4 regions of the Clostridium fungisolvens genome follow, and region 2 is predicted to be linked to each of the others. Evidence: riboswitches for the same ligand, from Rfam matches in the RefSeq annotation. Region 2 holds a riboswitch; each other region holds the start of a gene.
The links. Region 2 has a riboswitch for cyclic di-GMP ahead of bsdtw1_RS02920 (family 2 glycosyl transferase). Riboswitches for the same ligand answer to the same signal wherever they lie in the genome.
Positions count from the first base shown of each region.

Region 1: linked by a shared signal. The riboswitch ahead of bsdtw1_RS23150 (ketoacyl-ACP synthase III) and the one ahead of bsdtw1_RS02920 (family 2 glycosyl transferase) in region 2 are both predicted to bind cyclic di-GMP.
Region 3: linked by a shared signal. The riboswitch ahead of bsdtw1_RS22670 (DNRLRE domain-containing protein) and the one ahead of bsdtw1_RS02920 (family 2 glycosyl transferase) in region 2 are both predicted to bind cyclic di-GMP.
Region 4: linked by a shared signal. The riboswitch ahead of bsdtw1_RS10865 (hypothetical protein) and the one ahead of bsdtw1_RS02920 (family 2 glycosyl transferase) in region 2 are both predicted to bind cyclic di-GMP.

Region 1 is NZ_BLZR01000003.1:1,740-8,142, forward strand. It holds gene bsdtw1_RS23140 (MFS transporter) at 1-604, shown strand, start outside; gene bsdtw1_RS23145 (methyl-accepting chemotaxis protein) at 699-2,237, opposite strand; gene bsdtw1_RS23150 (ketoacyl-ACP synthase III) at 2,265-3,269, opposite strand; cyclic di-GMP riboswitch class I at 3,364-3,447, opposite strand; gene fusA (elongation factor G) at 4,292-6,388, shown strand.
Region 2 is NZ_BLZR01000001.1:767,252-773,654, reverse strand. It holds gene bsdtw1_RS02930 (glycosyltransferase family 2 protein) at 135-1,577, opposite strand; gene bsdtw1_RS02925 (HEAT repeat domain-containing protein) at 1,574-2,728, opposite strand; gene bsdtw1_RS02920 (family 2 glycosyl transferase) at 2,788-4,941, opposite strand; cyclic di-GMP riboswitch class II at 4,993-5,074, opposite strand; gene bsdtw1_RS02915 (L,D-transpeptidase) at 5,304-5,687, shown strand; gene bsdtw1_RS02910 (MATE family efflux transporter) at 5,793-6,403, opposite strand, start outside.
Region 3 is NZ_BLZR01000002.1:60,403-66,805, reverse strand. It holds gene bsdtw1_RS22680 (DMT family transporter) at 1-364, shown strand, start outside; gene bsdtw1_RS22675 (ABC-F family ATP-binding cassette domain-containing protein) at 880-2,787, shown strand; cyclic di-GMP riboswitch class I at 3,104-3,191, shown strand; gene bsdtw1_RS22670 (DNRLRE domain-containing protein) at 3,283-6,403, shown strand, end outside.
Region 4 is NZ_BLZR01000001.1:2,522,170-2,528,572, reverse strand. It holds gene bsdtw1_RS10880 (HD-GYP domain-containing protein) at 92-1,078, shown strand; gene bsdtw1_RS10875 (carboxylesterase/lipase family protein) at 1,380-2,864, shown strand; gene bsdtw1_RS10870 (TIGR04540 family protein) at 2,942-3,178, opposite strand; cyclic di-GMP riboswitch class I at 3,656-3,739, shown strand; gene bsdtw1_RS10865 (hypothetical protein) at 3,885-5,855, shown strand; gene bsdtw1_RS10860 (spore germination protein) at 6,320-6,403, shown strand, end outside.

The DNA of each region.
Region 1 (6,403 bases), on a different contig from region 2:
GTTCTTATTAGTATTCTATTTTCAAGGGATAAAGGGAATTGACCCAATAATAGCAGGTATGTTATTAACTCCGCTTGCAATATCAATGATGATAGTATCACCTATAAGTGGAGTATTATCTGATAAGTATGGATCAAGAGCATTAAGTTCAATAGGACTTGCAACTTCTGCAGTAGGACTAATAGGATTTATGTTTATAAAAGAGAATTCATCTATGACAATGTTAGTTATATCAATGCTTATAATGGGGTTAGGGTCTGGATTATTCTTCTCTCCAAATACTAACGCCATAATGGGTTCGGTGCCAGCAGATAAAAGAGGTGTAGCTGCAGGGGTAAGAACTATGCTAAATAATGCTGGAACAGTTTTAAGCATAGCCCTTTCTATGGCTATAATAGCTTCAAGCGTGTCTCCAGAAGCTATGCAGGCCCTATTTGTTGGTACTCAAGTGGGAGCTGAAGGAATAGCTATTGGAAAGTTTATCGGTGGACTCAGATTAGCTTTTACTATATCATTTATATTTAGTGTAGTAGCAGCTCTATTATCTTACTTAAGAGGACCAGAACCAGCATGGGAAGAGAGCGAAGAAGAAAAGGTTGCATAATAAAAACTATAAATAAAGATAGGCTGTCCGTGATAAGTTTAATACTTATAGGGACAGCCTATTGGCTATTATAACTAATTTATAGTTATAAGTTTTAGTTCTTGTTAGTTAATGTATTCATTTCCTTAGCTAAATCTCTTAGGTATTCTGAACTTGCAGCTATCTCTTCACCAACAGCAGCATTTTGGTTTACTGAATCGGACACTTCTTTAAATTTATTTATTGTTTCTTCAGTAAGTTCAGATATCTTAGAATTAAATGAAACAACGTTTTCTGTTTCAGTAATCATTGAGGATGCTAACTCACTGATAGTAGTTATATTAGTATTAGATACCTTCAGTTTATCAACCATAGTGGATACATTATCAACAGCATTAGTCAATATAGTATTACCAGTGGAAATTTGAGCATTATTTTCAGTCATTAGTCCTTCCACTTCTCGTATTTTTTCTTTAAATTCACTTAATATTGAACCTATATCAGTTAGAGAAGTTCTACTATCTTCAGCTAATTTTCTAACCTCATCAGCAACTACGGCAAATCCTTTACCTAATTCGCCAGCTCTAGCAGCTTCTATAGAGGCATTTAAGGCAAGAAGATTTGTTTGCTCTGATATATCACTTATTATCCCTATAATACTATCTATTTCAGCTGATTTTTCTTCAAGAACTTTAGAAGCTTCGAAAGTATTTTTTATTCTTATGCTTATATGGTTTATTATATTTAGAGCCTCTCTTAGAGATTTGTTATTCTCATTAGATAATGAAATAATTTCATTAGAAAATGCTTTAGTACTATCAACCTTACTAGAAACATTCTTATTTATGTCAAGTAAGTTAGATAATATGGTTTCATTCTTTTGAGAGTTATTTAACATGTGGTTTGCATCATTATTAATATCGTTACTTAAAGAGGCTATATATTGAAGAGATTTTGCTTCTTGATCAACAGCTGTTGATAAGGTAGTACTTGAATTTAATAGCATCTCTGAGAACTCACTTATTTGAGAGAATAAATTAAAGATATGTTCATTTTTTTCTTTTATATCTTTTTCATTATTACTTATATCTTTAAGTAATAATGAAGAGAAATATGTAAAAATATATATAGCAAAAGAAGTAAGGGTTATCACAATTATTCTAATAATTATTTCTCTTAAAAAAACTTGGTTTTCAGGCAGTAAATTTGAATTACTAAAGAATATATACACTTGTGATAGTACGCTAGCTCCCACTGAAATAAGAGTTAGCTTGTGATCAAATAAAAGTGCACTTAATAGTATGAAGTAGAATACTACTATCCATAATTCCTTAGATGGAACCATCCAAGCCAAATAAATATAGTTTACATAACATATAATCACTAAGCTAGCTTTTAAAAAAGTTAACCCTCTCTTCCATGATTGGGCATCCTTCATAGCCCATTTGTATCCTAATCTAAAAAGTATAACCTCAAATAAGGTTAGAGCCATTAAAATATATAATGAGCTCCAACTTATTTCAGGATATAAATTCATTGCCTTCATACCTATAAATAATGTTCCTGCCATTAATGCACTAACAGAATATATTATTAATACAAATTTTAATGTTTTTTTCTGAAAGTCAATTATACTACTTGATAAGGCTTCCATTCTTATCCCCCTGTTTCTAAAAATTAATTACCATTTATAGATTAGAGAAGACATAGTGTAACCAGCTGCAACAGAACAAAATATTAGAATATCCCCTGACTTAAAACCTTCAATAGATAATTTATCATCTAGTGCCATGATTGGGCTTGCACAACCAGTATAGCCATATCTATCACCGATAAATATAGCCTTAGATTTATCTACACCCAGTTTTTCAATAGTTTGATACAGATCATATTTAGAGAATTGTGATATAAAATAATGAGAAACTTGCTTTGGAGTAAGCTTATAATCTCTTAGTAAGGAGCTTATAAGTTTAGTCCATTCATCAGAAAGAAAACTAAAATCGAAAGGATCCCATTTTAATCTTCGATCATAATTTGAAGTTTTTTCATCAGTTATTTTTGACAAACCACAATTAGGAAATCTTATATTTTCATTATAACTATCATCAGTGAATACCCTAGAACCTAAAAATCCTCTTTCTTCCTCCTCTTCTACAATTTCAAGTATAATAGCTGCAGCTCCATCTGATATACCTTGATAAACAACTAAATCATCTTCTCTAGAAAATGGTAACATGTTCATTGAACCTAATACAAGAATTCTTTTATATTTATCGTCTAATTTTAAAAATCTTGAAGCAATGTCGATTGCTGTAAGCATACCTATACAATCATTATTTATATCAAAAACATTTGTAGCATTTTCTGCCTTTAGTTCATTTTTTATAATTAGCGCACAACATGGTGTAAGAAATTCAGGAGTATCTGATGCTGATATTATTGCATCAATATCTAATGGGGTAAGATTACTTCTTTCTAAAGCCACTTTTGCAGCTTCCACCGCCATTGTAATGCTTGTTTCGTCTGGAGAAGCTATAGTTCTTCTGTCTCTTCCCATTTTCTCCATAAGTCCTATTGCATGATTTTCCGTTCCAAATCTTTTATAGTGTTCTATATAGTAATCGTTATATAGTGTCTTTTCAGGATGATAACTTCCTACTCCTTTTATTATTACGTTTTTTACCATAATATCTCCTCCGTATAATTAAAATTTTTAATTTAAAATAATATTAAAAATAAAAATGGACAAATTAAAACTTGTCCATTTTTAATCTAACAAACTTAGTAGCCTGGCAATCATAAATCAAATTCTTAGATCCATAGCTTTGCGTCCCAACCTTTCGATAGGTTTGCCTTTATTAAGTAAAAATAGATAACATTATTAATATAAGGATTTGGGTAAAATTACTAATTACGACTATTTTACCAAAGATTACACAAAATGTACATAAATACACAAAAAATTAACATTTAATTCAATGCATGTTATTTTTAAATAAAAAATTTTAAATATAAGGTATAATTTATAGATTTATTCCAATAATTAGTTATATAGAAAATGTTTTCAGAATTTTTTGAAAATAAGAAGGATAATAATTTAAGGAAGAGAATATTATTTATTATAATAATATAAAAAAGGTATGAATACATTTATTAGTAACTAATTCTATTTTATTCTTTATGAATTTATAACTAAATTATATATGAGGATAATTATCCGAATACACTAAGACATAATATAAGTTAAAGAATAAAAAAGAAGAATATGCCGCCTGTAAGATTCTTCACATACGCTTAAGAAAAGGCAGATGCGCAAAAAAATTTACTAAAGAAGATCGCTTTAGCGAATTTTTTACAAGCGATATAAAGGTTGAATACTTTATAGGATTATCCCGTCATATGATACACAACATCTATAAAATTAAATCTATCAATTTAACTTTCAACACATTAATATTAAATCGTTTATATTTACCATTAATACATTCTGTTCAAAAAGAAAATATTTTTAGCTTTGAAAATCTTTAGCTAGTTGATATGAGTTTTTTTAGTTTCGGTAAGATATTAAAAGATAAGTACAGTATCTTGCAAAATAAATCTCAAAAAGATATCAATCAACTACTGCTTTATATACAGCTAAAGTCTAAATTTTAATGGAAGGTAGGTGAATATCTTAACTTTATAGATTATGAAGTTAAGATAAAATGTATGAAAGACTATAAAACTGATAATCTAAGAAATGTAGGTATAATTGGACATAGTTCATCAGGGAAAACAGCCCTAGCAGAAGCTTTATTATATTATACTAAAACCATTGATAGATTAGGAAAGATAGAAGAAGGCACAACTACAAGTGACTATGATGTTGAAGAAAAAAAGAGGGGAATCTCTTTATCTGCTTCTGTTATTCCATTTGAATGGAATGATAAAAAGATAAACCTTGTAGATATTCCTGGTTATTTTGACTTTGTAGGTGAAGAAATACAAGGGATTAGAGCTATAGATGTTTCCATGATTGTAGTTTGTGGTGCCGCCGGAATACAGGTTGGTACGGAAAAGGCATGGGAATATTGCAATAAGATGAAGTTACCTAGAGCATTTTTTATAAACAAGTTAGATAGAGAAAACTCAGATTATGATAAAGTATTAGCTGATCTAAAGAGTAAATTTGGTATAACAGTAGTTCCAATACAATATCCAATTGGAAAAGAAAGCGAATTTACAGGTGTAATAGATGTAATAAAAAGAAAAGTTAAGGTTCATGATAGAAAGAATAATAAAGTTGAATTAAAAGAAGTTCCAGAGGAATATTTAGATAAAGTTCAAGAGTGTAAGCAGATGATTATGGAAGCTGTAGCTGAGACTGATGAAGAGCTTCTAGATAAATATTTTAGTGAGGGAGAATTAACCGATGAAGAGATATATAGAGGGTTAATTAACGGGTGCTGTACTGGAGAGATAGCTCCAGTTATGTGTGGTAGCTCACTAGAAGTAATTGGTATGGGAGCGCTTATTGAAGATATAGTTGGTTGTTTCCCTTCTCCAGATAAGATGGTGAGAAGTGGATATAAAAAGTTAAACGATAACAATAATCCTGTTAAGATAGATGATGAAAAGCCTTTTTCAGCTTTCGTCTTTAAAACTGTAGCTGACCCTTTTGTAGGAAAGTTGTCTATATTTAGAGTGCTGACAGGAAAGGCTGTGGCTGATTCTATAGTATATAATTCCTCTAAGGAAAGAAATGAGAAGATGGGGAATTTATATTTCTTAAGAGGAAAAAATCAGATGCCAACAAAAGAAGTTACTGCTGGGGATATAGGTGCTGTAGCTAAGCTTCAGTATACTGCAACTGGTGATACAATTTGTGATAGCAATAATAAGGTGATATATGAGCCGATGGAATTTCCAGATCCAGTTATATCTATGGCTGTACTTCCTAAGAGTAAGGGTGATGAGGATAAGATATCATCGGCACTTACAAAGTTATTAGAGGAAGATCCTACGTTTAGGGTATCTAGAGATGTAGAAAATGCAGAAACTATAATTTCAGGGGTTGGAGAGACGCATCTTGATGTTATTGCATCTAAATTAAAAAATAAGTTTGGCGCAGAGGTTATTCTTCAAAATCCAAAGGTGCCATATAGAGAAACTATAAAAGGCATTGCTGATGTACAAGGCAAGCATAAAAAACAATCTGGCGGACACGGTCAATACGGCGATGTAAAGATTAAATTTGAACCTAGAAATGATGGCTATGATGAACTTCAATTTGTAGATCAAGTAGTAGGAGGAGTTGTTCCGAGAAATTATATACCAGCTGTAGAAAAAGGGCTTAAAGATTGTATACTGCATGGAGTTTTGGCTGGATATCCAGTTATAAGATTAAGGGCAACCTTACATGATGGTTCTTATCACCCAGTGGATTCTTCAGAAATGGCATTTAAGATTGCAGCATCTTTAGCTTACAAAAAGGGTGTTGAGATGGCAAAGCCAATCTTGCTTGAACCAATAATGCATTTAGAAGTTATGGTTCCAAGTGATTATATGGGTGATGTTATAGGAGATATAAACAAAAAGAGAGGAAGAGTACTCGGTATGGAGCCTGTAGATGGAATGGAAAAAGTTACAGCTGAAGTTCCTATGGCAGAACTTTTCAAGTACGCTACTGATCTTAGATCAATATCTCAAGCTAGAGGAAGTTTTAGATGTAATTTTGAAAGATATGAAGAGGTACCAGCTCTAGAAGCAGATAAAATAATAGAGAATTCTAAAAAGTTAAGAGAACTACGAAGTGAAGCTTTATAATATTAAAAAAATATA
Region 2 (6,403 bases):
TATGGTGCCTTTATTATATGCTAAATAATAAAGCTTTGTAATATGAATTAATAAATTTCAAGCATAAATATGTTGGTCTTTTAAAGGTTTTTTTGTCACATTAGTCCACATTTCACCACTAGCTGGATAAAACTTTAATTTAATTTTAATTGAGTATTTCTGTTATCTTCGCCACTAAACCTATTTCTTTTTATTTTTCCCCATTTGTTTCTAAACTTTTTAAATCTTATAATGGCATCAATTCTAAAAAGTGTTGTCATTTGTCTATATCCAAAGTTCTCTAAGATTCCATACCACGAAAGCTTTAAGAGCTGCTTTACGGATGGATACTTACTAAAGGTATATTCCTCCAGGAGAATTGCACCTATTGAAAGGACTATTCCATAAAGTATAGATGCCACTAAAAACAATATAAAGTATGATGTATTTAATAAACCAAACGCATATGATAAAGGAATAAAAATATATCCTAGAATCTCTATTACTGGACCAAGCATTTCAAAAATCCAAAAGTATGGTACTCCAAATAATCCTACTACACCATATCTAGGGTTTAAGAACATTTCTTTATGTCGAAAAAGGCTATCCATAAGTCCTATCTGCCATCTTCTTCTTTGTCCTCTTAAATCTTTTATCTTTTCAGGTGCTTGTGTCCAACAAACTGGATCTGGTATAAACTTTATCTTATATTTAATTTTATTCTTTCTCAAGTTCTTATGAATCTTAACCACTAACTCCATGTCTTCACCGATTGTATTATCCACGTACCCCCCAGCCTCTATAACTACATCTTTTCTAAAGGCACCAAAGGCTCCCGATATAATAAGAAGACATCCCAAAGCATTCCATCCCATTCTACCAGTTAAAAAGGCTCTTAGATACTCTATAACTTGAAACATTGCCAGATTGTTTTTAGGTAATCCTATAGCTCTTACCTTTCCTTGCTTTATATTACTGCCATTTGCTATTCTTACGATTCCACCCACTGCCACAGTCTCTTTGTCTTCAATAAATGGCATTATAACTCTGACCAATGAATCGCTTTCAAGCACTGAATCAGCATCTATTGATGTAAATACAGGATACTTAGATATGTTTATTCCAACGTTAAGGGCATCAGCCTTTCCTCCATTTTCTTTATCTACAAGAGTTAAATTAGGTATATCTAAGTTTTTATAGATTCCATTAACCTTTTTTGTCTTTATCAAATATCTTACTGGCTGGTTTATTTCATTTAATCCATAAGCCTCAACTATCCTTTTAAAGGTTTCATCCCTTGATCCATCATTCACTACTATTATTTCAAAAGATGGGTAGTTAAGTGATAAAAGCGATTTTATACTATCTACGATTGTTTTCTCTTCATTATATGCAGGTACAAGCACCGATATTGGTATCATATTTGTTGAGCTTGTATATTTCTTGTAATCAGAATAATGCATCTTTCTAATGTAGTCATATAGACTAAAGGCTGACAATACTAATTGAATAAAGTATATTGAGTTAATAGCTAAAACATAATATAGTACAAAATTATTAAAATCTATAATTATCTCTTTTATTATGGTTAAGTTCATACTACAGCCTCCTCGTGTTTAGAATTCCTATACTTGTTTATTTGACTTACTAATTCCATTCTTTCTGGCTCATTTGAATTCTCAAATAATTGAACTCCATTTTGAGAATTTTCTATAGCTGAAATAATAATATCCTTTGCAAACTTATCTTCACCTTGAAATACATATGATATTATGTTTATTCCATTCTTATGGTTAAGTATAGCTGTGGCTGAGTTGTATCTTACATACCACTGTGCATCTGTTAGTGAATTAGCTAATGGTGTGAGCACTTTGTCACTATCAAAGTTACTCAGAATTTTCGCAGTGACTGCTCTTACTTCCCATTCACTATCTTGTAAGAGACTTATTATTGTATCAAGATAAACTTCATCTCCCATACTTCCTATAGCCTTTACTGCAGAAATTTTTAGTTCTTTATTTTCACTGCATAGATATTTTGAAATATCTTCGTTAAGTATCTGATATTTTAAATTACCGGCTGACTTTATGAATACGGAAGCCATGAAACTATTATCTGAATTGATCATATATCTATAAATCTTTTCTTTGTCACCTTCGAAAGTATCAACTACTTCAATTAAACTTCTCTCACTTAAAATTATTGCTGAATCTATATCTTCGAAAGCCTTTATAAAAGAATCTTCATCTCCTATTTTGGCAAGTGCTAATAAAATATTATATTTTAAATCACTATTTGAAGTATTTACTTCATCAAGTAGGGCTTTAATAGCTTGTTCGCCTCTCAAATCCCCTAAGTTTTTTGCAGCTAATGCCTTATGAAAATAATTTCTATTTTTTAAATTTGCAATTTCATATTTTATAATATCAATGCCTTCGCATATTTTAGTTAATTTACTAAAATAGTTTTTATCTTTATTTTCAAAATGATAAAGCATTCTTTCTTCAATTATTCCTCTTTTATCTTTATCCTTACTTAATACTTTAATCTGTTCCAAGTTATTATAATTTAGTCCTTCGGCTGTTATTCCACTGACGATAGAATCAATAAGTGGTATTATTTCTTGTGCATGTTTATTTAATTTTTTATTTTTATATAATTCTATAACTTTTTCATAAAATATATAGAAATACAGTAATACTATTATTATTGAAAAAAATCCTATTGATATATATACATATTGATCCATAATAACCTCCCTCAAATTTTAATGTAAATGTAATAATGATTTAAAGCTTGAAACTGATTCTAATATCCTATAGATTTAAATGCATCTTTTATAATGTTATATGAAAGTTTAAGCCTTTCGTGATAAGTGGGTGTTTCCCATTCCTTCCAGCTATATAATTTCATTTCACTATTATCAACTACCTTATTGTCCCTAATTAAAATTCCACCTTCATATAATCCATCTATTTTTAACGGAGCTATATCTTTTTTCTCATAAAAATTATCCATGATCATTTTTGAAGAAGGATCCATAACATTTAATAACTGCCAAGGTATCCTAATCTCTATCTTATCTTTGTTTACAGAAAAATCCGTTAAAGAGTTGAAATCCTTATTCTTTGGATTACCGTCTCCTTTAACAAGTTTTCCTGTTTCATACTTTTCTAAGGGAATTGATTTGTTGTCCTGTGGAAGATACAGCTGCCTATTTAAACAAAGGTACATAGGATTAAAGATTCCTGTATCTTTCTTCTCATAAGTTGAATTCTTATCTATCATAGAAGTACCATCTTTCTTAAGTGCCTTGTACGCGTACATATAATAGAAAGAATCATAATAAGCATCCACAACTATCCTAGATCCTGCTTTTTTATCTAAAGCTATTATCATATCTGTAGGTCTTTTTAGTTCTATGTTTAAGTCTTTATATTTTAAGTTACCTGACTTTGGGGTTATATCAATTGGAATAAGTAACTTATCCTCATCAAAATTAAAATTTTTAACGTCTGCCATAATATATAGATATTTTTCATCACTTTTAGTATATATCTTCATATTATCATCGCTTATTATAGGCTTATCCTTCTTCCAATCTGATACATCACCATCAACATAACATATACTTTCCTTATTTCCAGGGTCAAAAGCTAATATCCCAAATTCCTGCTCATTTGTCTGTGTATTGGACCAGTAAGCTCTTCTATCAGCTATATCAAGATCCATATTGTTCCATGTTCTTTTAAACCATTCGTCTTGCCAGGTGAATATAAGTCCTCCAGCATATCCTTCATCATATATATCCTTAAGCATAGCTACATCCATTTCCCCTTGACTCTTTTCATCTAAGTTCCCTTGATTGTACCCCATATAAACACTTCTATGCGCCATTCCCCTTGCTGCAGGAACACCAAATTCGGCAACTAATACAGGAACTGTATGTTCTTTAATTAAGTCTTTTAAATATGCCTTATAAGTATCTACTTTACCATTTTCATCTTTAAAGCTTGAATATTCATGTTGATAATTCATAGAATCTGGATAATACGGATATATATGATAAGCTGCAAAAAGCCCTGATTTAAAAGTGTCTTTCTTCTTTATATGTTCCGTATTAACCTCAGCCATATCTTCAGTCTCCAATGGTTCATTTGGATGCTTTAACACATCTGTTGTAACCCAATTAGTGAAACTCACAGGCCTTTGCATTTTATATTTTTCAGTCTCATATTGTATTGCATAATCTCCTGACTCACCTAAGAAAATTTCAAAAGGAGAAGCTTTTTCAGTATATAAGAACTTACCATTATAATCGCTTATATTCTTATTAATAGCATTAGTGTTATTTACAAGCTCAGGGTCCCACTCAATTCCTAGTATCCATCCCATAACATAAGGGGATACCTCCTTTGTATAATTACCACTAGCATACCCACTTTTAGCCGATAGTTTTGCATTTCCATGAATTATATCTACAAGCGTCTTTATATCTTCTTTGAATCCATTCTTAATCTTTGGGTTATGTGTATTTTTAAATTTTTTTAGATCATCTTCATTTGCCCAAACCCCTTGAAAAATATATAATGGTTTTATTGCAGTCCTATTATATTCATATAAAGCATCATAGAACTCTGGTTTAAGAATTGTATATACTCTTATAGTATCTGCATTCATGGCTGAAATCTCCTTAAACCATCTCATATACTCATCCTTAGTTATTGCTAGTTCCCCTGGATAAGCGCCTGGTTTAGCAGCTCCTATATTTACTCCTTTAATAAAAGATTTCTCCCATTTCCCATACTTGTATATATAAAAAGACTTACTATCAACCTTTGCTATATAAGAAACTCCATTCTCCTTATATATAGATACTTGATTCCTAACTAAAAACAAGTACTTATATCCTAAAAAAAGTAGCAAGATCGTAATGATTGAAAATATTATAAACTTCTTCAATTTTATCCCCCTCAAAATTTCCAAAAAACTCAAAATGCAACCGACCTACTATTATAAGTTGGCCGGTTGCACTACTCGCTCACCATATACAAAGTGCCCAATTAAGTATATAGATCAAAGCCTCCACTATTAAAATATAAATTCTAGCAGTACTCCATTCATTGATAGATGTACTTAATCAATAATAACTATTAACTAATACATATATATACATAATATCATAAATTATTCCTACTTTCCTATATTTTTTAATTAATTTTATATAGATGAACTACTTCGTAATCCATCTATAACTTATATTCACTCAATTTTACTAATCATAATAATATATTCTATATTAATTATTATTTTTTAGGAGTTTTATGTTTGATTATCCATTCTCTGATGACTATTTTCAATATTACAGGGCAATTTATAGCATCACAATTAATACGGAAGCCCATACACTAACTTTATTTAAGTCTGGTAACTTTTTCAAATCCTATACAGTTGCAGTTGGAAAATCTTCTACCCCTACTCCAAAGGGAACTTTTAAGATAATAAATAAAGCTATAAATCCAGGTGGTCCTTTTGGTGTAAGGTGGCTAGGACTGGATGCACCTAATGGTGATTACGGCATCCACGGAACTAATAATCCTGCCTCCATAGGCAAAAATGTGTCAAATGGTTGTATTCGTATGTATAACAAAGATGTACTGGAGTTATCAAGCTTAGTACCTTTAGGTACGGTTGTAAAGATCGTTTAAAAATAGTATATTAATACAACCTTGAAAAAAGTCTAAATTATATTGATTTTCGTTTTACCAATATAATTTAGACTTTTTTAGTTTTATATCTATATACGATTCAAATTAGCTTTTCTTTATATTCTTTATAAAGAAAGGCACCTCATAACTTAGCATTACAATCCATCCAAGACCACAACTTAATGCTATACCTGCAACTCCAAATCTTGGAGCAAAAATGTAAGAGAAAATTACTCTTCCAATCATTTGTACAAAGGTTGACATTAATGTTATCTTCAAATCACCCATTCCCCTAAAGTACCCTTGTATTCCATTTGTCCAACTAGGTAGTAAATAGAAAAATGCCATCATTTCAAGATACATTACTCCCATATTTACAACAGCATCATCGCTGCCATTGATAAAGAGCTTCATTATGCTCCTTGATCCTAAAAAAATCACTGCACATATTATGAACCAGTAAATAGTTTCTAACTTTAGTCCTGTCCATAAGCCTGGCTTAATACGATCATTTTTCTTAGCCCCTCTATTCTGAGCCAAAAAAGTAGTCATTGCTTGAGCTATACTTTGTTCTGGCATAAAAGCAAAATCATCTACTCTATTAACTGCATTAAAGGCTGCAATAGCTTGTACGCCTAATGGGTTCACTGCACCTTGAACCAATACTTTTCCTACATATAGACACGTTTGCTGCATTGCAGTAACCCAACTATAAT
Region 3 (6,403 bases), on a different contig from region 2:
TATAAATTATATAACAGGACTTTCTTTTTCTTTGTTGTTATATATAATAATAAGATCTACTGGAACAGCAGCACCTATGACAGAAATAAATATAAATAGTATACCTATATATGCTTACCTTGGGGGACTATTAGGAGTTGTAGTAATAGTTTTATCAAATAAAGTTATTCCTAAGATTCCAGCTATCTACTCTATGGTGCTTATTTTTGTAGGACAAATTGTAATGGGAATGGTCATAGATTATTTTAGTTTTCATAAGTTTTCAATGGGTAAGTTTATTGGAGCTTTATTTATAATTTTAGGAGTAATATATAACTTTAATGTGGATAAGAATGTAGCTAGTAGTAAAGAGGTAGAGGCATAGTTTTGTTAGCTATTGAAGTAAGTATTTATAATCATAGGCGAACTTTAACAGGTTCGCCTTTTATTTTTATTAAACCTAAACAGTACAAAGTATATTCCACGAGTCAACATCAGTTATTTTCTTATAGATTCCAATACAACTATGTAAATAGATAACTATACAACTATTTATATATTTAAATATTTAAATATTTATTTAATCATATAATTATAAAATTATATGAATATATAGTATTTATGCGCCTTGCAAGGTAATTCCATTTGAAAAGCAGATACACATAAGATATAATCAGAGATAGTGTGAACTGCTTGACGTATTATAGATAAACAGAGAGTACTTCTTAATAATTTTGCATTAAAAATTTGATGAGAAGCTTCTAAAGAGTTCCTATGTCGAAACTTAATTTATACTTGTTCGAAAATAGCGAGTTCTGGGGATTTTCGGGCATGTATAAATTGATAGTTGAGCTAGGAACTCTATATAATAAGATCATTCACAAAGAAAGGAATTAATAGATGAATCTTTTAACCATAGAGAACGTATCAAAAAGTTATAGTGAAAAGAAACTTTTTAATAATATAAGCTTTGGAATAAATGAAGGAGATAAGATTGGTATCATTGGTGTAAATGGTACTGGTAAAACTACTTTCTTAAAGGTAGTATCGGGAGTAGAAGTTCCTGATGAAGGAAAGGTAGTGAAGGGCAACTCCGTAAGAGTAGAATACCTTTCTCAAAGTCCAGATTTTAATCCAGAGTCAACAGTATTAGAGCAAGTATTTAGAGGAGATACTCCTTTAATGAAACTTATAAGACAATACGAGAAAGCAATGGAAAGTCATACTGCCACTGGCGAAGAGATAATGAAGCTTACAAGTCAGATGGATAGCATGAACGCTTGGAGTATAGAGAGTGATGCAAAGGCTATCTTAAATAAACTTGGGGTTTCAGATTTTAATGCAAAGGTAGGCAATCTTTCTGGAGGACAAAGAAAGAGAATAGCCTTAGCTGCTGTTCTTATAAGTCCTTGTGATCTATTGATATTAGATGAGCCTACAAACCATCTAGACAACGATACTATAGATTGGCTTGAGCAATACCTTAATAAAAGAAAAGGTGCACTGCTTATGATAACTCATGATAGATATTTCCTAGACAGAGTTGTCAATGAGATAATAGAACTTGATAAGGGTAACCTTTATACCTATAAAGGAAACTATAGTGATTTTCTAGAGAAAAAAGTAGAACGTGAAGAGATGGAACTTGCTAGCGAAAAGAAGAGACAAAATCTTTTAAGAAAAGAACTGGCTTGGATAAGAAGAGGGGCTAAGGCTAGAAGTACAAAGCAGAAGGCCAGAATAGATAGATTTGAAGAACTAAGTGAGCAAAAGATAGATATAGATAATTCTAAGGTTGAGATATCCGTAGCAAGTACTCGTCTTGGAAAGAAAGTAATAGAAGTAAATAACATAAGTAAGTCTTTTGGTGATAGAAAGCTTATTGATGACTTTAGTTATATATTACTTAGAGATGATAGAGTAGGAATAATAGGACCTAACGGAATGGGTAAATCCACTTTAATAAATATAATAAGTGGAAAGATTAAGCCAGATAGCGGAGATGTTGAAGTTGGTGAAACAGTTAAGATAGGTGCATTCTCTCAAGAAACTTATCATATGGATGATTCTTTAAGAGTTATAGATTATATAAGAGAAGGTGCAGAATTTATATCCAATGAAGAAGGATATAAGTTAAGTGCATCACAAATGCTTGAAAGATTTAAGTTCCCACCAGCAGATCAATGGACTCCAATATCAAAACTGTCAGGTGGAGAAAAGAGAAGACTATATCTACTTAGAGTTTTAATGGAAGCACCAAATGTTCTTATATTAGATGAGCCTACCAATGACCTCGATATAGAGACCCTTACAATATTAGAAGACTACTTAGATGAATTCCCTGGTGCAGTTATATCAGTATCCCATGATAGATACTTCTTAGATAGAATGGCAACTAAGATATTCTCCTTTGAAGGCAATGGGAAGGTAGATCAGTACACAGGTAACTACACTGACTATAAAGAAGATAATAGACAAAAAGATATCAACAGTTCAGAAGAAAAGAATAAGAAAACTGTTGATAAAAAAGCAGAAGCTGTGGATAGTAATCAAGGTAAGAAAAAAGAAAGAGCATTAAAGTTCTCATTTAAAGAGCAAAGAGAGTATGACGAAATAGATGAGATTATAGCAGGAATAGAAGAAAAGATAAGCGAACTAGAAGCTAAGATAAATGCAGCTAGCACAAACTATTCTCTTCTTCAAGAACTTATAGCAGAAAAGGAAGAAACAGAAAAGCTTCTAGAAGAGAAGATGGACAGATGGGTTTATCTAAATGATCTTGCTGAGAAGATAAATGAAGGTAAATAATATATAAAGACTAGCAATAATGTGGTTTTACATACACATTGTTGCTAGTCTTTTAATTTGGCATATGATGCTAAAAATAATGGACTAACAAGATGTCAATGGAGTCACAGTGAATCATAAAGTTTCATATGAAAATATAACAAAACTGATTACATATAAAAGAAGATATCTACACTATTAGTAAACTAACTATTAATAAATTATTAATAAATACGATTATTAAATTATGGATTAAATGTAAATTAGTAATTGTATGGGAAAAGTATTACAATTGTTAAAGCATTATTCCATAAGTGGATGTATATTATTAAAAAACCATAGATAAAGGCAAATTTATTGAAAGATAAAGACGCAAAGCTACGGGCCTAAGGTATTTTAAATACTAAGGTAGCCGGGTTACCTAAGTGGTATATTTCATTTATATATTCTATGAAATCTATTCACATGTCTAAAATTCAATATGCTCATATCTATGGACTTATTAGGGGGTGTAGGATGAAAAGAAACATTCTAATAAGGGCCATATGTATCTTTTTGATTTTCTCTAATTTACTTTTTTCTTCAAATGATGTACTCGTATATGCCGCTGAAAACTTAGCAAAGCAGCCGCAAAAGGGAGAGTATTACGGTAAGGACATCAACAAAGAAGCTGAAAAAGTAAGTTCTGTAAGTCAGACTGACAACAAGTCTACGAAGGCTCTTAGGAAACCAAGTGTAACTAAATCAAAGAAAGAAGAAACTTATACTAAGGATAAGGAAGTAGTAAGCAAAAGAACAGCTAATAGTAAGACTTATAAGCTGGATAAAAAAACAGAAGTACAACAAATCTTCTTTGATAAGGTCAACTTTAAAGATGAGAAGGGAAACTACCAAGAAGTAGATAATACTCTAAACCTAAATAGTAGTGGCGGATATTATGAAAATAAAGCCAATGACTATAAGGTAAACCTTCCAACTGAAATTACTAAGGACAAAGGTATAGCAATACAAAAAGGGAAAGTCTCTATCAACTTGTTTCCTATGGAAGGAGATTTTTCTAGAAGTGCAGCTGCAGAAAACTCAGTTTTATATAATGATGTTTTCGATGGTGTAGATTATCAATATACTGCAAATTCAGATAGTGTTAAGGAAGACATTATACTTAATCGCTATGTTGACAAATCTACCTTTAAATATGCAGTTAGCACCAAGGGATTAACGCTTAAAGAAGAATTTAATTCAATAAGAGGATATGAAGCAGGTAAACAACAACCTACGGTTATACTAAGTGCTCCTGTTATGACTGATGCTTCTGGAAAAACAAATAATAACTTAACTATAAAGCTAGAAAAGAAACTGTTTGGTAAAGATATTATTACTGTGACAGTAGATGAAAACTGGCTTAAGGCACCAGAGAGAGCTTATCCAGTAAAAATTGATCCTGATACTGGTTTTGTTAATTCAGAGATCAATGTAACCTGTGCTGAAGAAAATGCACCTAATACCAACACGTTGAATAACGGTTATAGCTATGTTGGAACGGATGATGGTGTGAAATCAGGGAATAATTCAAGTATAACAAATGGATTCCAGAAAACTAGGACTTATCTTAAGTTTGATGTTAATGCTAAGGTTCCTAAAGAAGCTACAATTACATCAGCAACTCTTGAGATGTTTCAATCTACTTCCTTTGGAAATAATGACAGAGAAGTTGGTTTGTATAGTGTTGATGATAGCTATGATATAACTAGATTAACTTGGAATAACCAACCGAAGAATAAAACATATTATTCTTCTGCAATGGTAACGCCTAATGCGCATGCTGTTGATTTTGATATTAAGCAAATAGTAAGTGATTGGGTAAATGGGAAAGCAAACAACGGAATACTTTTGCAATATCTAAATGAAACTCAACAATGTGAAGCTTTTTCAACAGATAAAAATGAATATACAACTCAGAGACCATCGATTAAGATATTCTATGAATTTGTAGATGGTGTAGATACTAACATGCCTTTTGGCGCACCAAATATAAACTTAAGACCAATTACTGAACACGATAGTGAAGGAAGTCTTAAAGTTGATGGAATCTCTATAGATGGATTAGTAAAGCCAACCTCTACAGTAAACTACGAGTTAGATGTTGAAAATCCAGATTTTAAAGGAAGTGCAGAGGCTAGCTATATCTACAAATATCCTGATGGTGCTATGTACTCCAGTCTTTTCCCTAAAGCTTATGTGTATAAGGGAAAGGATAGTAACTGGCAGGCAGATAAAATACTGACACCAAAGCTTAATCAGCTTTATAGGATTAAAGCTACTGCAACCTTAGATGGACAAACTAGTGACACAGGCTATAGTGATTATTTTCAGATTTATCAAGTTCAAGCTAAGGACACTATACCTTACATAGCAAGCTTTTATGGTGTTCCTAATTCTGTGATAATGAGTGATAACAAAGTTGGAGATACACTGCTTGTGGAAGGAAACACTCTTTTCATAAGAAATCCTAAGAAAAATGCAGGTAAGCCATATACACCTCCATCTTTAACGGATGCGAGAAAAAAAGAGATAGATAGTGCACTTATGGGAAGAAAGAAGCATTGTATTTATGGTTTCGAGCCAATAAACTTGCTTACTGGTAACTTCTTATATGAAGCTGATGATGCTAGTGCAACTGATTTTAATGGAGATTTCTCCATAAAAAGAACCTATAATGCAATGGAAGAAACCCATGACGGATATTTTGGAGTGAAGTGGGACTTTAACTTTAACAAGTCTTTATCAGCACTAGCAGATGGAACTATAATATTCAGTCAAGGTGACGGAAGCACTATTTACTATAGAAAAGGCAGTGATGGAAGCTATAGTGGACCTGTAGGAGAAAACCTAAAGCTTTCTTTAGTAAATGATGATAGTAGAAAAAATATAGGATATCAAATAACTGATGGCATAACCACATACCTATTTAACAAGATGGGGCTTTTAGATTCTCAAATTGATGAAAAAGGCAATACTACAAAGTTAGCATATAATGAAGACTACAAGCTAACCAGCATAACTTCACCTTCTGGAAAGATTTTTGGAATAACTTTAAGTGATGAAGGTAGGATAAGTGCAATAACACTGCCAAATCAAAGTGTTTTAAAGTATAGCTATGATGGAAATGGAAATTTAGTTTCTTATATAGATGCTAACGGACATGAAACTAAGTACCAGTATGATGAGAAGGGAAGAATGGTATCCTTCACTGATGCTAAGGGAAATAAATCTGTGGTTAACACTTACGATGATCAAAATCGTGTTACTGTTCAAGAAGATGCTCAAGGTAAGAAAATATATATAAGTTACTACGATGGATACAGTGAAACAACAGATGCTAACGGTAATAAAACACAATATTACTATGATTCGCAGTACAGAATAACTAAAACCGTAAAGCCAGACGGAACTGTAGAAACCTTAAGCTATGATAACAATAATAACGTAAAATCCTCTACAGATGCTTTAGGACACACTACTACTTATGAGTACGATGGCAGAGGAAACAGGCTTAAGGAACATAGATTTGATGGGAAAGTTAAGACCTTTGAGTATGACAGTAAGGATAATCCTATATCAATTACTGACTTTGAAG
Region 4 (6,403 bases), 1.8 Mb from region 2:
TGACCAAGAAAAAAATTTAATATAATTCACAAATGCACTGAATTTTATGGTATCTTAATAAATACATGGATGTATTTAAAGAGGTGATAATATGAAGCTAGTTTTAGCCAGTGATAAATTGATAGGTGAGGTTTTAGCGAATCCTATATATACCGAAAGCGGTATAATGTATTTAAATAAAGGGAATAAGATAACTTCTCGTGCTATTTCTATGCTGAAAAAAACAGGGGTTGCTACAGTATATATAGAAGATGGAAATGATGAGTTTGATTTACAGGAAGTACTGGCTACTCCGGCCAAGTTTGAAGCAGTAAAGGCTTTAAAGGTAATATATGATGACGCAAAGAGCAGAGAGTACATAAATGAAATTAAGGTATCTCAAGTTGTTAAAGAAATTATGGAAAATATGAACTTATCTGAAAATGCTGCGTTGATAAGTAATTTAGTACCAAATGATGAAATTTCTAGATTAGCAATCCATTCCTTAGATGTTGCAACTTTATGCCTAATGGTTGGGATTAGAAAAAAATATGATCAGAAAAAAATATTAAAGCTTGGTATTGCAGCTTTACTTCATGATATAGGTAAGTTATTTACAGATGATAAGCATCATGTTAAAAAAGCACAAGAGATATTAAAAAGAAACCCATCAATAATGTCAACAACATATATGGCTGTATATTATATGTACGAAAGAGAAGATGGGTCAGGTCTGTTTGGAGCTATTGGTGAGAAAATACATGAGTTTGCTAAGATACTTGGTATATGTAATGACTATATTAACTATATAAGTGGAGAAAACCCAATGCTACCGCATGTAGCTATAGAAAGAATTACAACAGAAGCAGTAACTAAATATAGCGAGGAGATTTATAAGGATTTTTTACATTCAATATACTGTTATCCAAATGGACTACAAGTTAGGCTTAATAATGGACTTACAGGATTAGTAGTTATGCAAAATAAGGGGGCAACCACTAGACCGGTGCTGGTAGTGAAAAATTCTGAAGGATATAAATTTTGCAATTTAATTGAAGCAGAAAATCTTACGCTTTTTATCGAAGAAGTTATTATATAAAGATGTACAACATTAATATGAAATCCATTTTTAAAACTATTCTGGGTTCTTAGAGGAGAATTTAAAAATGTAAATTTCGTTGCAAAGGTACATCTGTATAAATTAAATAAAGAAAAGATAAAAATCATTAGGATGATTATGGGAAGGAGCTTTTAAGATAGTGTAAAAGTTCCTTCCTTTAAATTTATAGCGATTATAAAAATATAAATTAATATATTTTGAACAGACAGTGTATATTAACATTGAAAGATTAACCCTATAAGCATTATCCAAATACAGAAAAGCTTAGGTGGTGTGTATAATGGGATTGGTAGTTGAGACTAAATGCGGAAAAGTAGAAGGTTTTAATGAAGAGGGAATTAATAAATGGTTTGGAATTCCTTATGCGAAACCTCCTATTGGGAAATTAAGATTTAAAAGAACCGAAAAATGTGTTCCTTGGGATGGAGTAAAAAAAACTAAAAAACATGGTAATAAACCACATCAATTTCTAGATACAAAATTAACAGATATTCCTGCCAGTGAAGATTGTTTGTTCTTGAATATATGGGCACCGCAAGAAGCAAATAATCTACCGGTATTTGTCTGGATTTATGGTGGGGCATATAGCATTGGTGAATGTTCAGATCCTAACTATGATGGAACTAATTTTGCGAAAGATGGAGTGATTTATGCTTCCTTTAATTATAGACTTGGTGTTTTAGGTTTCTATGATTTTAGTATATATGATGATAGTTTTGATTCCAATTGCGGAGTGGCTGATCAAATAGAAGCTCTTACTTGGATTAAAGAAAACATTGCTGCCTTTGGAGGAGATTCAAATAACATTACAATAGCTGGGGAATCAGCAGGTGCTGCATCAGTAATAAATATGTTAGCAGCGCCAAAAGCAAAAGGGTTGTTTAATAAAGCCATTGCTGAAAGTCCTATACCTGGATGCGTTCATAATCGCAATTCCACAAAACTTAATATGGATTTATTTTTGAATGTAATGAAAATAGCTCCAGGTGAAGTGTATAAATTAAAAACTCTTCATGCAGATGAAATGAAATACGCTGCAGAATATTTACTTTTTAATAATTGTAACTTGTACCCAGGAATATTCTTGCCAGGACCAGTTATTGACGATTTAATCCCTGAGCATCCAATAGATGCTATTTCAAAGGGATGTGCAAAAGCAACTAAGCTTATTATAGGAACAAATCATGATGATGGAGCTTTGTTTGTAAAATTGGAGAACACAATGTTTCCGAGTAGCTGGGGACAGGTTGAAAAAATGCTTGAAATTAATCGCTGTGTTGATAAACTTGAAAGCTTACATCAGTTATATGATGGAATTTCCCAAAATGAACAAATGAAGGAATTGGCTAAAGATAGAGCTTTTTTAGTTGATTCAATTAAAGTGGCTGATTGGCAGAGTGGTTACAATGACACTTGGATGTATAGATTTGATTATGCTCCTAGGTTAACTAGATTACTTGGATTAAAGTCTGTACATGGTGTAGAGGTTCCTATTGCATTGGATAATTTAGGAAGGGGAATTATACGTAGGTTTTGGAAAGGTACGTCAAAAGATATTATGTATAAACTTAGAGATGATATGCATACTGCTTGGGTAAACTTTGCAAAAAGTGGTGATCCTAATAGAGCTTTAGAAGTTTTCTGGCCTAAATACAATGCTGAAAGTCGGCCTACTTTTATATTCAATGAAGATAATAGAATTCTTATGGATCCTAGCAACAAAAATTATGAGGTATGGAAAGATATTAACCTATACACTGAATAAAATATATTTTCCTATGTAGTAAATAAAGGGAAGTAAATTCAAAATTTAATTTTAAACTTACTTCCCTTGAAAAAATCCTACTTATCTAATTTGCTTGCCACTTCATCGATAAGTGCTTTTCTATCTTCACCTATAACATTAATTAGTTTTGTAGGCATAAATCCATTCTTGTATATTCTGTCCTCGTTCTTTTCTATTAGAGTAAGAATAGTACTTTCAAACTTTTCATAAGTAGTTAAGCCCTCTCTGTATGAATCAACTACATCTAATAACTTTGTTGCTAATTCCTTAGGGTTTTTGTATACTGCTTTCATTGTTATACTCCTTCTTATATAGATTATGTATTTGCTAATAATAGACCTATAATAAATACAAGATTATTATCGCACCACATATCCTTAAATATTACATAAATATGATACATTGTTTATCTGTTTATTGCAAATAAAAATCAAGATTAATTTAGTGAAATTTAAAAAAGTTAGGAGCTGTTAAAACATGGTGTCGAAATTAAATATTTAATTTTCCGATGACTTAATTAGTTTACACAAAGAATTAATATGATATTTTCACTTTTATATTTTATTAAACAAAATATAAAAGTGAAAATATAAATAAATATTATTAACAAGCCATGCTAAAGTGATGAAAGCTAAAATGAGGTGATATGTAGTTAGGTGATATATTAAATTGAATTAATTTTTCAATCCAAAAAAGTTAACAGTATTGTAATATTTTCTTCACAATTTTGTCATATTATGATATAATTTTACATACTACATAAAATATACCATAGATAAAGGCAAATCTACTGAAAGGTAGAGACGCAAAGCTACGGGCCTAAGGTTATTGACTATGGCAGCCGGGTTACCTAAATTGTATAGTGATATGCTTTTACTAAAAACTCACTTTTTTATTAAGTAAGCGGTCTATATCTATGGAATTGTTTGGGGGTGTTTAACTTCAAAAACTAATACCATAGATTTTTTTAGCTTATTTTTAATGTAAGGGGAGTTTGAAATGAAAAAAAGAAAGAACATAAGCATAGCTATCTTAGTTATGTTTTTAGTGCAATTGAGTTTTGGTATTGGGGTACCAAAGGTTGCGATGGCAGAAGAGGTTAATTCATCTGTTCCTCAATTTTTAGATAGGAGAAAAGAAACTGTAGATTTTGTTTATCAATATAAAGATAAAACTATTGTTAACAATGCAGTTATCATTGACAATAATATAAAATTTTTTGTTGAAGAAAATGGACAAAAGCATATAATATCAGATGACTTTAATCTTTTAAGGTATCTAAGCTTTATAGGCGTTTATAACGATAATGCTTATGTAGTTTCAGATAAAGATGAGAAAAGCTCAATATATAAAGTTGATTTAAATACTTACAAAATGGAATATGTAAAAGAAGTTCCAAAGTACGGGGATGGACAGGCTTATGTAGATAAGATAGTCATAGATTCAAATGGTGTATTTTGGTATGAAGCTGATGAGCACAATATTCCAACATATGATTCTAATGGGAGAATATTATATAATAATACAAAAAATATAATATATAATGATAAAGGATTTTCATATGAAGATATCAGGCTACAAAAAGATGAACAAACCTATGATAGTTTTGGGCATCTTAAGGAAAGTATAGATGGTAGCCTGTGGTTTAATAAATCAATTAAGTCAGGTACAGATAATAAGGTTTATAAGATTTCGAAAGATGGTTTGGTAAAAGAATATGCAATTAATAATACTAAGCCTATGGTTATATATAATGTATATCCTAGTACTGAGAGTTCAATAATTTTAGTTGGTAGGCAATTAGTAACTGGCTCTAATGGGAGTACTATTGAAGGAGAAGCAATAGTCCAGAAGTATAAAATTAATAGCGATACTCTTGAATTAGAAAAGGAATTCAAGTTTCCAGATACCTATACCTATTCATCGCGTGATGTTAACGGAAACGTGTGGATAAATCAAGATGGAGTTATTTACAAGTTGGAAGGTAATGAATTTATAAAAAAGTATATCGTTGATAGTGGATTAAAAGCTCTAGAGGTTTATGATGATAAAAACTTAGTTGCTTGTGGCATAGTAGGGTTTGGATATACACCAATATCTATTCCAGAAACTTCTGGAAATTCTGTAGATAATAGCAGTGGCACTAATAATCAAAATACAAATACTACTACAAATAGTGGAACAAATTCAGCAAATAGTACAGGTTCTAGTAACAGTGGTACAACTACGAACAATAGTTCAACTCCACAATATACTAATAAGGAAAAGTTCAATGTGGATGTTAGTGGTGCAAATGCTGTATTGACATTAGATTCTAAGCAAATATCAAAAGACACTGAAAATACAGTAGTTCCAACACTATCAAATAGTGTACAAACTGTAGAAACAAAGTTTGATGCTGCAACTACCAATGGGGGAAAAGGTAGTGTAAAGGTTACTGCAAATAATGTTAGTTTAGTACTTCCTTTTTCAACTATAGACTATAATGGGGTAAACAACGGGGACTATATTAAGTTAAGAGAGGCAATTGTAAAAAATGATGATTCCTTAAATTCAATTAAGGATATTGGGAAGTTATTTGATTTTAGTCTTGAAATGTATAAAAATGATGGAACAAAGGTAAAAGACATTCATATCTTTAAGAGTGGAAAAGCAACTATATCAGTAAAGCTTACAAATGATGAAATTAAAAATTTAGATATAAATAAACTTTCTGCTTTCTATTATAATGAGAATACTAAATCATGGGAGAATGTAGGAGGAAGTTATAATAAAGAAACTATGACATTTACTTTTCAAACTAGTCACTTTAGTAAATATACTATAGCTCAAATAAATGGTACACTCCCTCAAACTGGTGCAATAATAGACTCTACCAGTATAATGCTAGCTGCATTAATACTTATATTAATGGGAAGTACTGTTTTAATGAAAAGAAACATATCTAAGATAAAAACATCGCACAGATAAAACATCTGGTTAGGTATCTAACAATGAGAGTATTCAAAATACTCTCATTGTTTTACACAACACAGTGTTTAACTAATGTTTGAAGGATTAGGTGAATGTATAAGAATTAGTTTTAAAGTAATTAAAATAAATGTGAGTTAGCTTTAAGCACTGGAGCTCTTTGTCTCCAGTGCTTTTTTGTATTGTAGTGTGACTATGTTTAAATAGCAAAGTGCTTAGATTTCATTAACTTATCTAACTGATAGTTATTTTTTGATAAGTAATGTTTATGTAAGATACATTACGAACTATTTGTAGGGGGGATGGGACATATAAATTCACTAAAGTCTATTAGTATTGATGTGTATTAAAGTCGTTGTTTTGCTTCACAATATGTACCTATAACATGCTAGATTGATATTAGAATATTATTATCAATAATACACAAAATATATTTAAATTTAAAATATCGAGGTGTTTTTGATGTGAGCACTTTTTCAAAAGATAATGAGAATCCAAAACCTCAGTGTGATGAAAATAAAGAAGAAAAAATAGAGAAAAATCCATTG